One region of the Pseudomonas sp. GW822-FHT06B12 genome, then DNA from elsewhere that is predicted to be linked to it. Evidence: riboswitches for the same ligand, from Rfam matches in the RefSeq annotation. Region 1 holds a riboswitch; the other holds the start of a gene.
The links. A riboswitch is a leader RNA that binds a small molecule or an ion and turns the genes downstream of it on or off. The one in region 1 is predicted to bind cobalamin.
Positions count from the first base shown of each region.

Region 1 (4,700 bases):
CTTCTTTACAACTTCAGCCACGGTCGTGCCCATGCTAAATCGCTTCGCACCCCTCGTGCCTCTCGCACTTGTCACCCTGCTTTTTGGTTGCGCGGTTCATTCCCCGGTCTCGCAACAAAACGATCAGCAGATTAAAAATTCAGCGACTGCCCAGTCTTCCGTTATTTACCAGGAAGAACTGGCTACCGAAAAAGAACTGGCCGATTTCGCTGGCCGCAAGCCTTACCAGCTTCCAGTTCTGGCCGACAGCATCCTCGAACGTGGTCTGTCCCTGGTTGGTACCCGTTACCGTATGGGCGGTACCTCTGAAGCCGGTTTCGATTGCAGCGGTTTCATCGGTTATCTGTTTCGTGAAGAGGCTGGCATGAACTTGCCACGCTCCACTCGCGAAATGATCAACGTGGATGCCCCGCTGGTTTCTCGCAACAACCTTAAGCCTGGCGACTTGCTGTTCTTCGCTACCAATGGTCGTCGCGGTCGCGTCAGTCACGCCGGGATCTACCTGGGTGATGACCAGTTCATCCATTCCAGCAGCCGCCGCAGCGGTGGTGTCCGGGTCGATAACCTGGGCGACAGCTACTGGAGCAAGACCTTCATTGAAGCCAAGCGAGCACTCGCTATGGCGCCAACGACAGTCACGGCACGCAAGTAAGCGGACTTTTTGTAAGGCTAACTTAAAGTCTTACTTGAAGTTTGGCGCGTAGCCGCTAGAATCCTGATCTATTGTTGACTAACTAACCGCGTAAGCCCTGCTTACGCGGTTTTGTTTTCAGCCTCTCGGCAGAGAAAGCCGCAGCCAGATCAGGATGTTCTGTATATGACGATGTCGGCCCGCCTCGCGCTTATCTTCTTCGCAGCGCTGCTCAGCGCCTGTGCCAGTCGTACTCCGCCGCCTGTTAAAGTTGTTCGCGCTCCGGTTTTTGCTCCCGCTCAATCTTTCTCGCCTGCCGCTGAAGACGTACTGATTCGCGCGTTGGGTCTGGTCGGCACGCCTTATCGTTGGGGCGGCAATACACCGGACTCGGGTTTTGATTGCAGCGGCCTGATTGGCTACGTCTACCGTGATGCAGCGGGTATTTCCCTGCCGCGTTCGACTAGCGAGATGATCGGCATGCAAGCGCCGGAAATCGGCCAAGAGGCGTTGCAAACCGGTGACCTGATCTTCTTTGCCACCAATGGCGGTTCGCACGTCAGCCACGCCGGGATCTATGTCGGTGAAGGTCGCTTCGTGCATGCGCCAGCCACCGGCGGTACAGTGAAGCTGGACAGCTTGTCCAAGGCCTATTGGCAGAGAGCCTACCTGAGCGCCAAGCGTGTTATTCAACCAGAACATCTAGCGCATAATCCGTAGCCTGCAGAGGTTGTCATGACCGCTCGCACACTCAATCTCGACGATTCCCTCTATAACTACCTGCTCGACGTTTCCTTGCGCGAAACGCCGCTGCTGCGCCGTTTGCGTGATGAAACCCAGGCGCTGCCGATGGCGCGCTGGCAGGTAGCGCCCGAGCAGGGGCAGTTTCTCGCTATGCTGGTCAAGCTTACGGGCGCCAGGCGTTTGCTTGAAGTGGGCACTTTCACCGGCTACAGCGCTTTGTGCATGGCGGCCGCCTTGCCGGATGACGGTTCGCTGATCTGCTGTGACATTCCCGGAGAGTACAACGCCACGGCGCGCCGTTACTGGCAGGAGGCAGGCCTTGCTGAGCGCATCGATTTGCGTTTGGCGCCCGCGTTGCAAACCCTGGCTCAACTTGAGCAGCAAGGGCAGGGCGGTTGCTTCGATCTGATCTTCATCGATGCCGACAAGGCCAACTATCCGGCTTATCTGGAAAGCGCTTTGCGGCTGCTGCGAAGCGGTGGGTTGGCGGTATTCGACAACACGCTGTGGAGTGGGCGAGTACTGGAAGAAAATCCCGCGAGCGAAGACACCCGAGCCATCCAGGCACTTAATCGTGCCTTGAAGGATGATTCGCGTGTCGATCTGTCGTTGTTGCCTTTGGGCGATGGTCTGACGCTTTGTCGCAAAAAGTAATGGGTTGATGGAAAAGATCGCAGCCTGCGGCAGCTCCTGTAGGAGCTGCCGCAGGCTGCGATCTTTTGACGTTTTGTTCCTCGTGTTATCAGCCGCGTGCCTCTTTGAGCAACAGTGCGATACCTGGATGGTAGTTGCCGGCTTCGTTGTGCAATTTGCGGTAGGCGTAGGGGAAGTACCAGGCCACGGCGCAGGTGTGCTCCTTTTGCAGGTCGTCGACCATGTCCTGGAGTTCTTCCGGGGTAGGACTGTGTTGGGTCTTTTGTGGGGCGACGAACAGGCAGCCGAGCTTCAGGTCGCTGGCATAGCTGATTTTTTTCGCATCGCTCACGGCATCAAGCAGGGCCTGGGTGAGGTTCAGGTTATTGACCCGTGGCCAGCGTTGGGTGGCCTGAAGATAGGCGCGCTCTTCTCCGCTTGCGATAAACAGATCGGCGCGGCCATTACGCTCGCCTTCCTCGATCTGCTTTTTCGTCGGAGTCTGTTCAAGGGTGACCATTTCTGCCATCCATGCCGCTGCCGAAAGCAGGCTCAGGTTGGCGCGTTCGTCAAACCAGTAAGGACTTTCATTATCGCCGCGTACCGCGTTGTAGCGGTCGATACACTCGAACCAGCGCTCCAGCACCGGACGCAGGAATTCCAGCTTGGGATTACTGATGATCATGCCTTGCATGCTGCTCACCCTTTGTTCTTGTGGTGTAAGGTTGTGGCTCTTTGATATCACTGCTTTCAGTGTGGCACAAGATTGGCGCCAGTTTATTGATCGAGGTCGGTTTCTATCTATCGATGAGTCCCCGGCTTTAATTGACGCTCCACCCCCAACCCTCTAACCTTCGCGACTTGTTTCAGGTGCTCTGTGACCCAGTGGTCGACCGAGTGAAACAGGGAAGCCGGTGAGGGCGCGTTCTTTGACAGAGCGGGCGACGATCCCGGCGCTGCCCCCGCAACGGTAAATGAGTAAAAACTGCGCTTTGAGCCACTGTGTCGAAGGTCGACATGGGAAGGCGCGCAGTTCGGCCATCCCGCCGCTCATGAGCCCGGAGACCGGCCTGATCCATCCAGCGGCATCACGGTGGGCGATGCCAGGCTTCTTGCCGTCTATTTCTATGCCTGCCCGCCGTTATCCAGCCTCAACGGAGAGCTCCCCCATGACTGATTCCCCTGATCGTGACGAACGCCATCTGGCGCGCATGCTGCGCAAGAAAGCCGTGATCGATGAGCGCATTGCCAATTCGCCGAACGAATGCGGTTTGCTGCTGGTTCTGTCCGGCAACGGCAAGGGCAAAAGCAGTTCAGCGTTCGGCATGCTTGCCCGGGCGATGGGCCACGGCATGCAGTGCGGCGTAGTGCAGTTCATCAAGGGGCGCAGCAGTACCGGCGAGGAGCTGTTCTTCCGCCGCTTCCCGGAACAAGTGCGCTTCCATGTGATGGGTGAAGGTTTCACCTGGGAAACCCAGGATCGCCAGCGCGATATCGCCGCCGCCGAGGCCGCGTGGGAAGTCTCCCGTGAACTTCTACGTGACCCGGACATTGGCCTGGTGGTGCTCGATGAGCTGAACATTGCCCTCAAGCACGGTTACCTGGACCTTGACCAGGTGCTCAGCGATTTGCAGGCGCGTCCGCCGATGCAGCATGTGGTGGTCACCGGTCGTGGCGCCAAGCCGGAAATGATCGAGCTGGCCGACACCGTCACTGAAATGGGCATGATCAAGCACGCCTTCCAGGCCGGGATCAAAGCGCAGAAAGGCGTTGAGCTGTGAGCCTCTTTATATGAATAGCAGTCGTTTCTGCCCGGCGGTATTGATTGCCGCACCGGCTTCCGGTCAGGGCAAAACCACCGTCACCGCCGCGCTGGCCCGTTTGCATCGCAATCAGGGGCGCAAGGTTCGAGTGTTCAAATGCGGCCCGGACTTTCTTGATCCGATGATTCTCGAGCGCGCCAGTGGTGCGCCGGTGTATCAGCTGGACATGTGGATGGTCGGCGAACAGGAAAGTCGTCGGTTGTTGTGGGACGCGGCCGCTGAGGCTGACCTTATCTTGATCGAAGGCGTCATGGGCCTGTTCGATGGCACGCCGTCCAGCGCCGATCTGGCGCGGCACTTCGGCGTGCCGGTGCTGGGCGTGATCGACGGCACCGCCATGGCCCAGACCTTCGGCGCGCTGGCGTTGGGGCTGGCGCGTTATCAGCCGGACTTGCCGTTCGCCGGTGTCTTGGCCAACCGCGTCGGCACCTTGCGTCACGCGCAACTGCTCGAAGGCAGCCTCACCGAAGGCCTGCGCTGGTATGGCGCCTTGTCCCGGGAAACCGCGATCGAACTGCCGAGCCGTCACCTGGGCTTGGTCCAGGCCAGTGAGTTGAACGACCTTGACCTGCGACTCGATGCAGCCGCCGAAGCCTTGGCCAGCAGTTGCGAAGTGGCGTTGCCGCCCGCCGTCGAGTTCGCCGCGCCTGACGTGATCGCTGCCGAGCCGTTGCTGGCGGGTGTGCGAATTGCCGTGGCTCGTGACGAAGCGTTCGCCTTCACGTATGGCGCGAGCCTCGACTTGCTGCGGGCGATGGGCGCCGAGTTGCGATTCTTCTCGCCGATCCATGACTGTGATCTGCCAGAAGCCGACAGCCTGTATCTGCCCGGTGGCTATCCGGAATTGCACCACGTGGCGTTGGCTGAAA
Region 1 is NZ_JBXALR010000010.1:28,949-33,648, reverse strand. Features, by position in the region: gene AC1RKH_RS21010 (C40 family peptidase) at 32-652, shown strand; gene AC1RKH_RS21005 (C40 family peptidase) at 818-1,351, shown strand; gene AC1RKH_RS21000 (class I SAM-dependent methyltransferase) at 1,367-2,029, shown strand; gene AC1RKH_RS20995 (hypothetical protein) at 2,118-2,702, opposite strand; cobalamin riboswitch at 2,860-3,096, shown strand; gene cobO (cob(I)yrinic acid a,c-diamide adenosyltransferase) at 3,178-3,789, shown strand; gene AC1RKH_RS20985 (cobyrinic acid a,c-diamide synthase CobB) at 3,800-4,700, shown strand, end outside.

Region 2 (4,700 bases), on a different contig from region 1:
TCAGTCCCGCGGCCTGCAAGCGCTGGCAGAAAACATCGATGAAGGCGGTGTTAGCCGCCTGCAAATGCGAGCGGTAAAACAACACTGCCGCCACCGGTTGATCCGCCTGCCAGTCGGCTTGCCAATCACTCAGGGTCGCGTTGCTTTTGTGCGGGTGGTAGATCGCGGTACGGGGCAAGGTCTGCGGTTCAGCCCAGCGGTAATCGCGCCCCAACCAGCGACTGGCCAGGTAGCGATACAAGTCCAGCGCATTGCCCATACCGCCCTGACGCAGGAAATGCCAAAGCCGCTCGCGGTCTTCGACAGGCACCGTGCTCAGATCGCTGAGCTCCGGATCGGGACGGTCATCGCCCGGCACCAGAATCAACTGCACACCGCGTTGTGACAACTCCACCAGACGTTCGATGCCATAGCGCCAATAGGCGATCCCGCCGTGCAGCGAGATCAGAATCACCTTGGCGTGGCGCAGCACTTCGTCGACATACATGTCGACCGAGGCGTGATTCTGCACCTGCATCGGGTTGGCCAGGCGCAGGCTCGGGTAGTCCTCGGGCAACTGCTGCGCAGCTTCCGCGAGCAGCGCCAGGCTGGAGTCGCCGCTGCACAGAATCACCAGTTCGGCAGGGGTTTGGCCAAGGTCGGCAATGTTGTCATCCGAGACGAAACCGCCGGGCTGGGTCCTGAGCAGGTGCATGAGTTAAACGCTGAGCGCAGCGCGCAATTGCGCTTCGAGCAAGGCGGCGTCCAGTTGCTGACCGATCAGCACCAGACGTGTGCTGCGCGCTTCATCTGCGGCCCACTGACGGTCGAAGTGCTTGTCAAAACGTGTGCCCACGCCCTGGATCAGCAGGCGCATCGGCTTGTTGGGGATCGCGGCGAAACCCTTGACCCGCAGGATGCCGTGCTGGACTACCAATTGGGTCAGGGCATCGAGCAACAGGCTTTCGTCGGCTTGTGGCAGTTCGATGGAAATCGAATCGAAAGCGTCGTGATCATGGTCGTCATGATCGTGATCGTCGCCATCGTGGTGGTGATCGTGGTGACTGTGACGGCTGTCGATGTGTTCTTCAGAGCCGGCACCCAGGCCGATCAACACGTCCAGTGGCAGACGACCGCTGCTGGCTTCGATGATTTTCACCGCTGGCGGCAACTCTTCAGCGACTTCCAGGCGCACTTTGGCCAGATCCGCCGGGCTGATCAGGTCGGCCTTGTTGAGGATCACCAGGTCGGCGCTGGCCAGTTGGTCGGCGAACAGCTCGTGCAGTGGCGATTCGTGGTCCAGGTTCGGGTCGAGTTTGCGCTGGGCGTCGACCTGATCCGGGAATGCGGCGAAGGTGCCAGCGGCCACGGCCGGGCTGTCGACCACGGTGATCACCGCGTCCACGGTGCAGGCGCTGCGGATTTCCGGCCACTGGAAGGCTTGCACCAACGGTTTTGGCAGGGCCAGGCCAGAGGTTTCGATGAGAATGTGGTCGAGGTCAGCGCGACGGGCGACCAGCTCACGCATCACCGGGAAGAACTCTTCCTGAACGGTGCAGCACAGGCAGCCGTTGGCCAGCTCATACACGCGGCCGTTGGCTTCTTCTTCCGTGCAGCCGATGGAGCATTGCTTGAGGATTTCGCCGTCGATGCCCAACTCGCCGAACTCGTTGACGATTACCGCGATGCGCCGGCCCTGGGCGTTATCGAGCATGTGTCGGAGCAAGGTGGTTTTGCCCGAACCGAGGAAGCCGGTAACGATGGTGACGGGAAGTTTGGCCAGTGTTTTCATCGGATGCCCTTTGGCTAGGTGGCGGGCATACGGGACGACAACCGGCGGCGCTTGAGCGCGCGGATGAGTTCGCCACCGGATCACCCCGCCCGGTTGTAGTGAGAATCTGTGACGAGGCAGGTCTCCTGGCTGACGGTGTGCCGGTCTTTCGACTGGCGATTTCTGCACCTTCCCGCGCCTGAAAACAAAAGAGCGCAGTGGCATGGCAGAAACGAAACCGTTCACAGTTGCGGGGGCAGCCGCGGCATTGACCGCGTTCCCTTCTTAGCTTCGGCGCATGCGCCAAAGAACCTCGAAAGCGCAAGGCTACGCATCGCATCGGGGCGGGTCAATGTTCGGGCAGAGATCTGTGGTGGTTGATATGACGCCATCGCGAGCAGGCTCGCTCCCACATTGAAACGCGGTCAACTGTGGGAGCGAGCCTGCTCGCGATGGCGGCACCTCGATATCGAGTTGAGAACGCTCGCCAATTGACGCCCCGCCCTCGCCCATGCTCTCCTACACGCCTTGTTACGGGTGCCCTTCACAGGGTGAAACGGGAAACCGGTGAATCATGTGCTTTACTCAAAAGCCATGTCAGTCCGGTGCTGCCCCCGCAACGGTAAGCGAGCGAAGAATCAGATCCACTGTGTCAGCAGTTCGGCATGGGAAGGCGATTCTTGCAGGTTCGGCGAATGCCAGCCCCTCGTGAGCCCGGAGACCGGCCCGCAACACATCAATAACAAACCCGCGGTGGGCGGGCGCTGTTTTAGCCTCTGCGTGCCTGGCTTGCGGGGGTTTGCATGCGCTCGATTCACCCACTGACTGACCAGAGGGAAGCGCCATGTCGATCATCAGCAGTACTCGCCACGTCACCGCCAGCACCACCTCCACCCTGAGCCAACGCCTCGTTGCCGCTATCGGCGCATCGATTCTGGGCGCTAGCCTTGTGTATTTCGCCGGCTTCTCGCACATCGAAGCGGTGCACAACGCCGCCCACGACACCCGTCACAGCTCTGCTTTCCCGTGCCATTGAGACCCGCTGACATGATCAAGCGTATTGCGCAAACTGCAGGTTTCACCGGCTTGCTGGCCGCCCTGCTGCTGACCCTGCTGCAAAGCTTTTGGGTCGCGCCGCTGATTCTTCAGGCGGAAACCTACGAAAAGGCCCCAGCGGCTGAAGTCCATGAACATGCCGAAGGTGCAATGGCGGGCCACACCCATGATGCAGAAGCCTGGGAGCCGGAAGACGGTTGGCAACGCGTGCTGTCGACTACCGGTGGCAATCTGGTGGTCGCCGTCGGTTTTGCGCTGATGCTCGCCGGTCTCTACACCTTGCGCGCACCGACCCGCACCTCTCAGGGCCTGCTCTGGGGGTTGGCCGGTTATGCAACCTTCGTCCTGGCACCAACCCTGGGCTTGCCGCCTGAGTTGCCGGGCACTGCCGCCGCAGACCTGGCGCAACGGCAGATCTGGTGGATCAGCACCGCAGCGTCCACCGCCGTCGGTATCGCACTGATTGTGTTCGCCCGGCACTGGCTGCTGAAGGTGCTCGGCGTCGCCATTCTGGCCGTGCCGCATATCATTGGCGCCCCACAGCCTGAAGTGCATTCGATGCTGGCCCCGGAAGCCCTCGAAGCTCAGTTCAAAATCGCTTCGCAGTTGACCAACGTCGCGTTCTGGCTGGCCCTGGGCCTGATCAGTGCCTGGTTGTTCCGCCGCAAAAGCGAAGGTCAATACCACGCATGAGTGAAACGGGCGCAGCGCCGACCCTGGTGGTCGGCCTGGGCTGCCAGCGCGGCTGCCCGGCCAGCACGCTGCGCGCGTTGCTCGATCAGGCGTTACAGGCTCATCACATCGAATTGCAGGCGATCAAGGCTTTGGCCAGCATTGATCTGAAACGTGATGAGCCCGGTCTGATCGAATTGGCCGCACAACTGGCGCTGCCATTGCTGTTCTTCAGCAGCGAACAATTGGCCAGCTATCAACCGCAACTCAGCCATCACTCGCAAATCGCCTTCGAGCGCACCGGTTGTTATGGCGTTGCCGAAAGTGCTGCGCTGGCCCTCGCCGAACAACTGGCCCAGGCGCCGGCAAAATTGCTGATCCCGCGACAAAAATATGCCCAGGCAACGTTTGCATTGGCCGGCGCTGCGTAAAATCCCCGATAATCCCCGCCTTCGATCATGAGCAATCTTCATCTGAAGCCTTGCTTTGACAATTTTTCACAGGAGCCGGCCATGACCGTCTACTTCATTGGCGCAGGTCCCGGCGACCCGGAACTGATCACCGTCAAGGGCCAACGGCTGATTCGCAGCTGCCCGCTGATCATTTACGCCGGCTCGCTGGTGCCTGAAGCCGTACTGGAAGGCCATCAGGCTGAACAGGTGGTCAACAGCGCCGAATTGCACCTGGAACAGATCATCGAATTGATCAGGATCGCCCATGACAAAGGCCAGGATGTGGCGCGAGTGCATTCCGGCGATCCAAGCCTGTATGGGGCGATCGGCGAGCAGATTCGTTACCTGCGCGAGCTGGGCATCCCGTTTGAAATCATCCCAGGCGTCACCGCCACGGCCGCTTGCGCAGCGCTGTTGGGCGCCGAGTTGACGCTGCCGGACATCTCGCAAAGCGTCATCCTGACCCGCTACGCCGACAAAACCGCGATGCCGCCGGGCGAAGAGTTCAGTAGCCTGGCCCAGCATGGCGCGACCATGGCGATTCATCTGGGGGTCAATCACCTGGAAAAAATCGTCGCTGAACTGCTGCCGCATTACGGCGCGGACTGCCCGATTGCGGTGGTTCACCGGGCCAGCTGGCCAGATCAGGATTGGGTGGTGGGGACGCTGACGAACATCGTCGAGAAGGTTCAGGCTAAGGGGTTTCGGCGTACGGCGCTGATTCTCGTCGGCCGGGTGTTGGGCAGTGACAATTTCAGCGAATCGTCGCT
Region 2 is NZ_JBXALR010000015.1:108,208-112,907, forward strand. Features, by position in the region: gene cobN (cobaltochelatase subunit CobN) at 1-694, opposite strand, end outside; gene cobW (cobalamin biosynthesis protein CobW) at 698-1,771, opposite strand; cobalamin riboswitch at 1,870-2,081, opposite strand; cobalamin riboswitch at 2,269-2,494, shown strand; gene AC1RKH_RS25765 (CbtB domain-containing protein) at 2,595-2,786, shown strand; gene AC1RKH_RS25770 (CbtA family protein) at 2,798-3,499, shown strand; gene AC1RKH_RS25775 (cobalamin biosynthesis protein) at 3,496-3,909, shown strand; gene cobM (precorrin-4 C(11)-methyltransferase) at 3,991-4,700, shown strand, end outside.
Region 2: another riboswitch for cobalamin. It lies ahead of cobW (cobalamin biosynthesis protein CobW); the one in region 1 lies ahead of cobO (cob(I)yrinic acid a,c-diamide adenosyltransferase).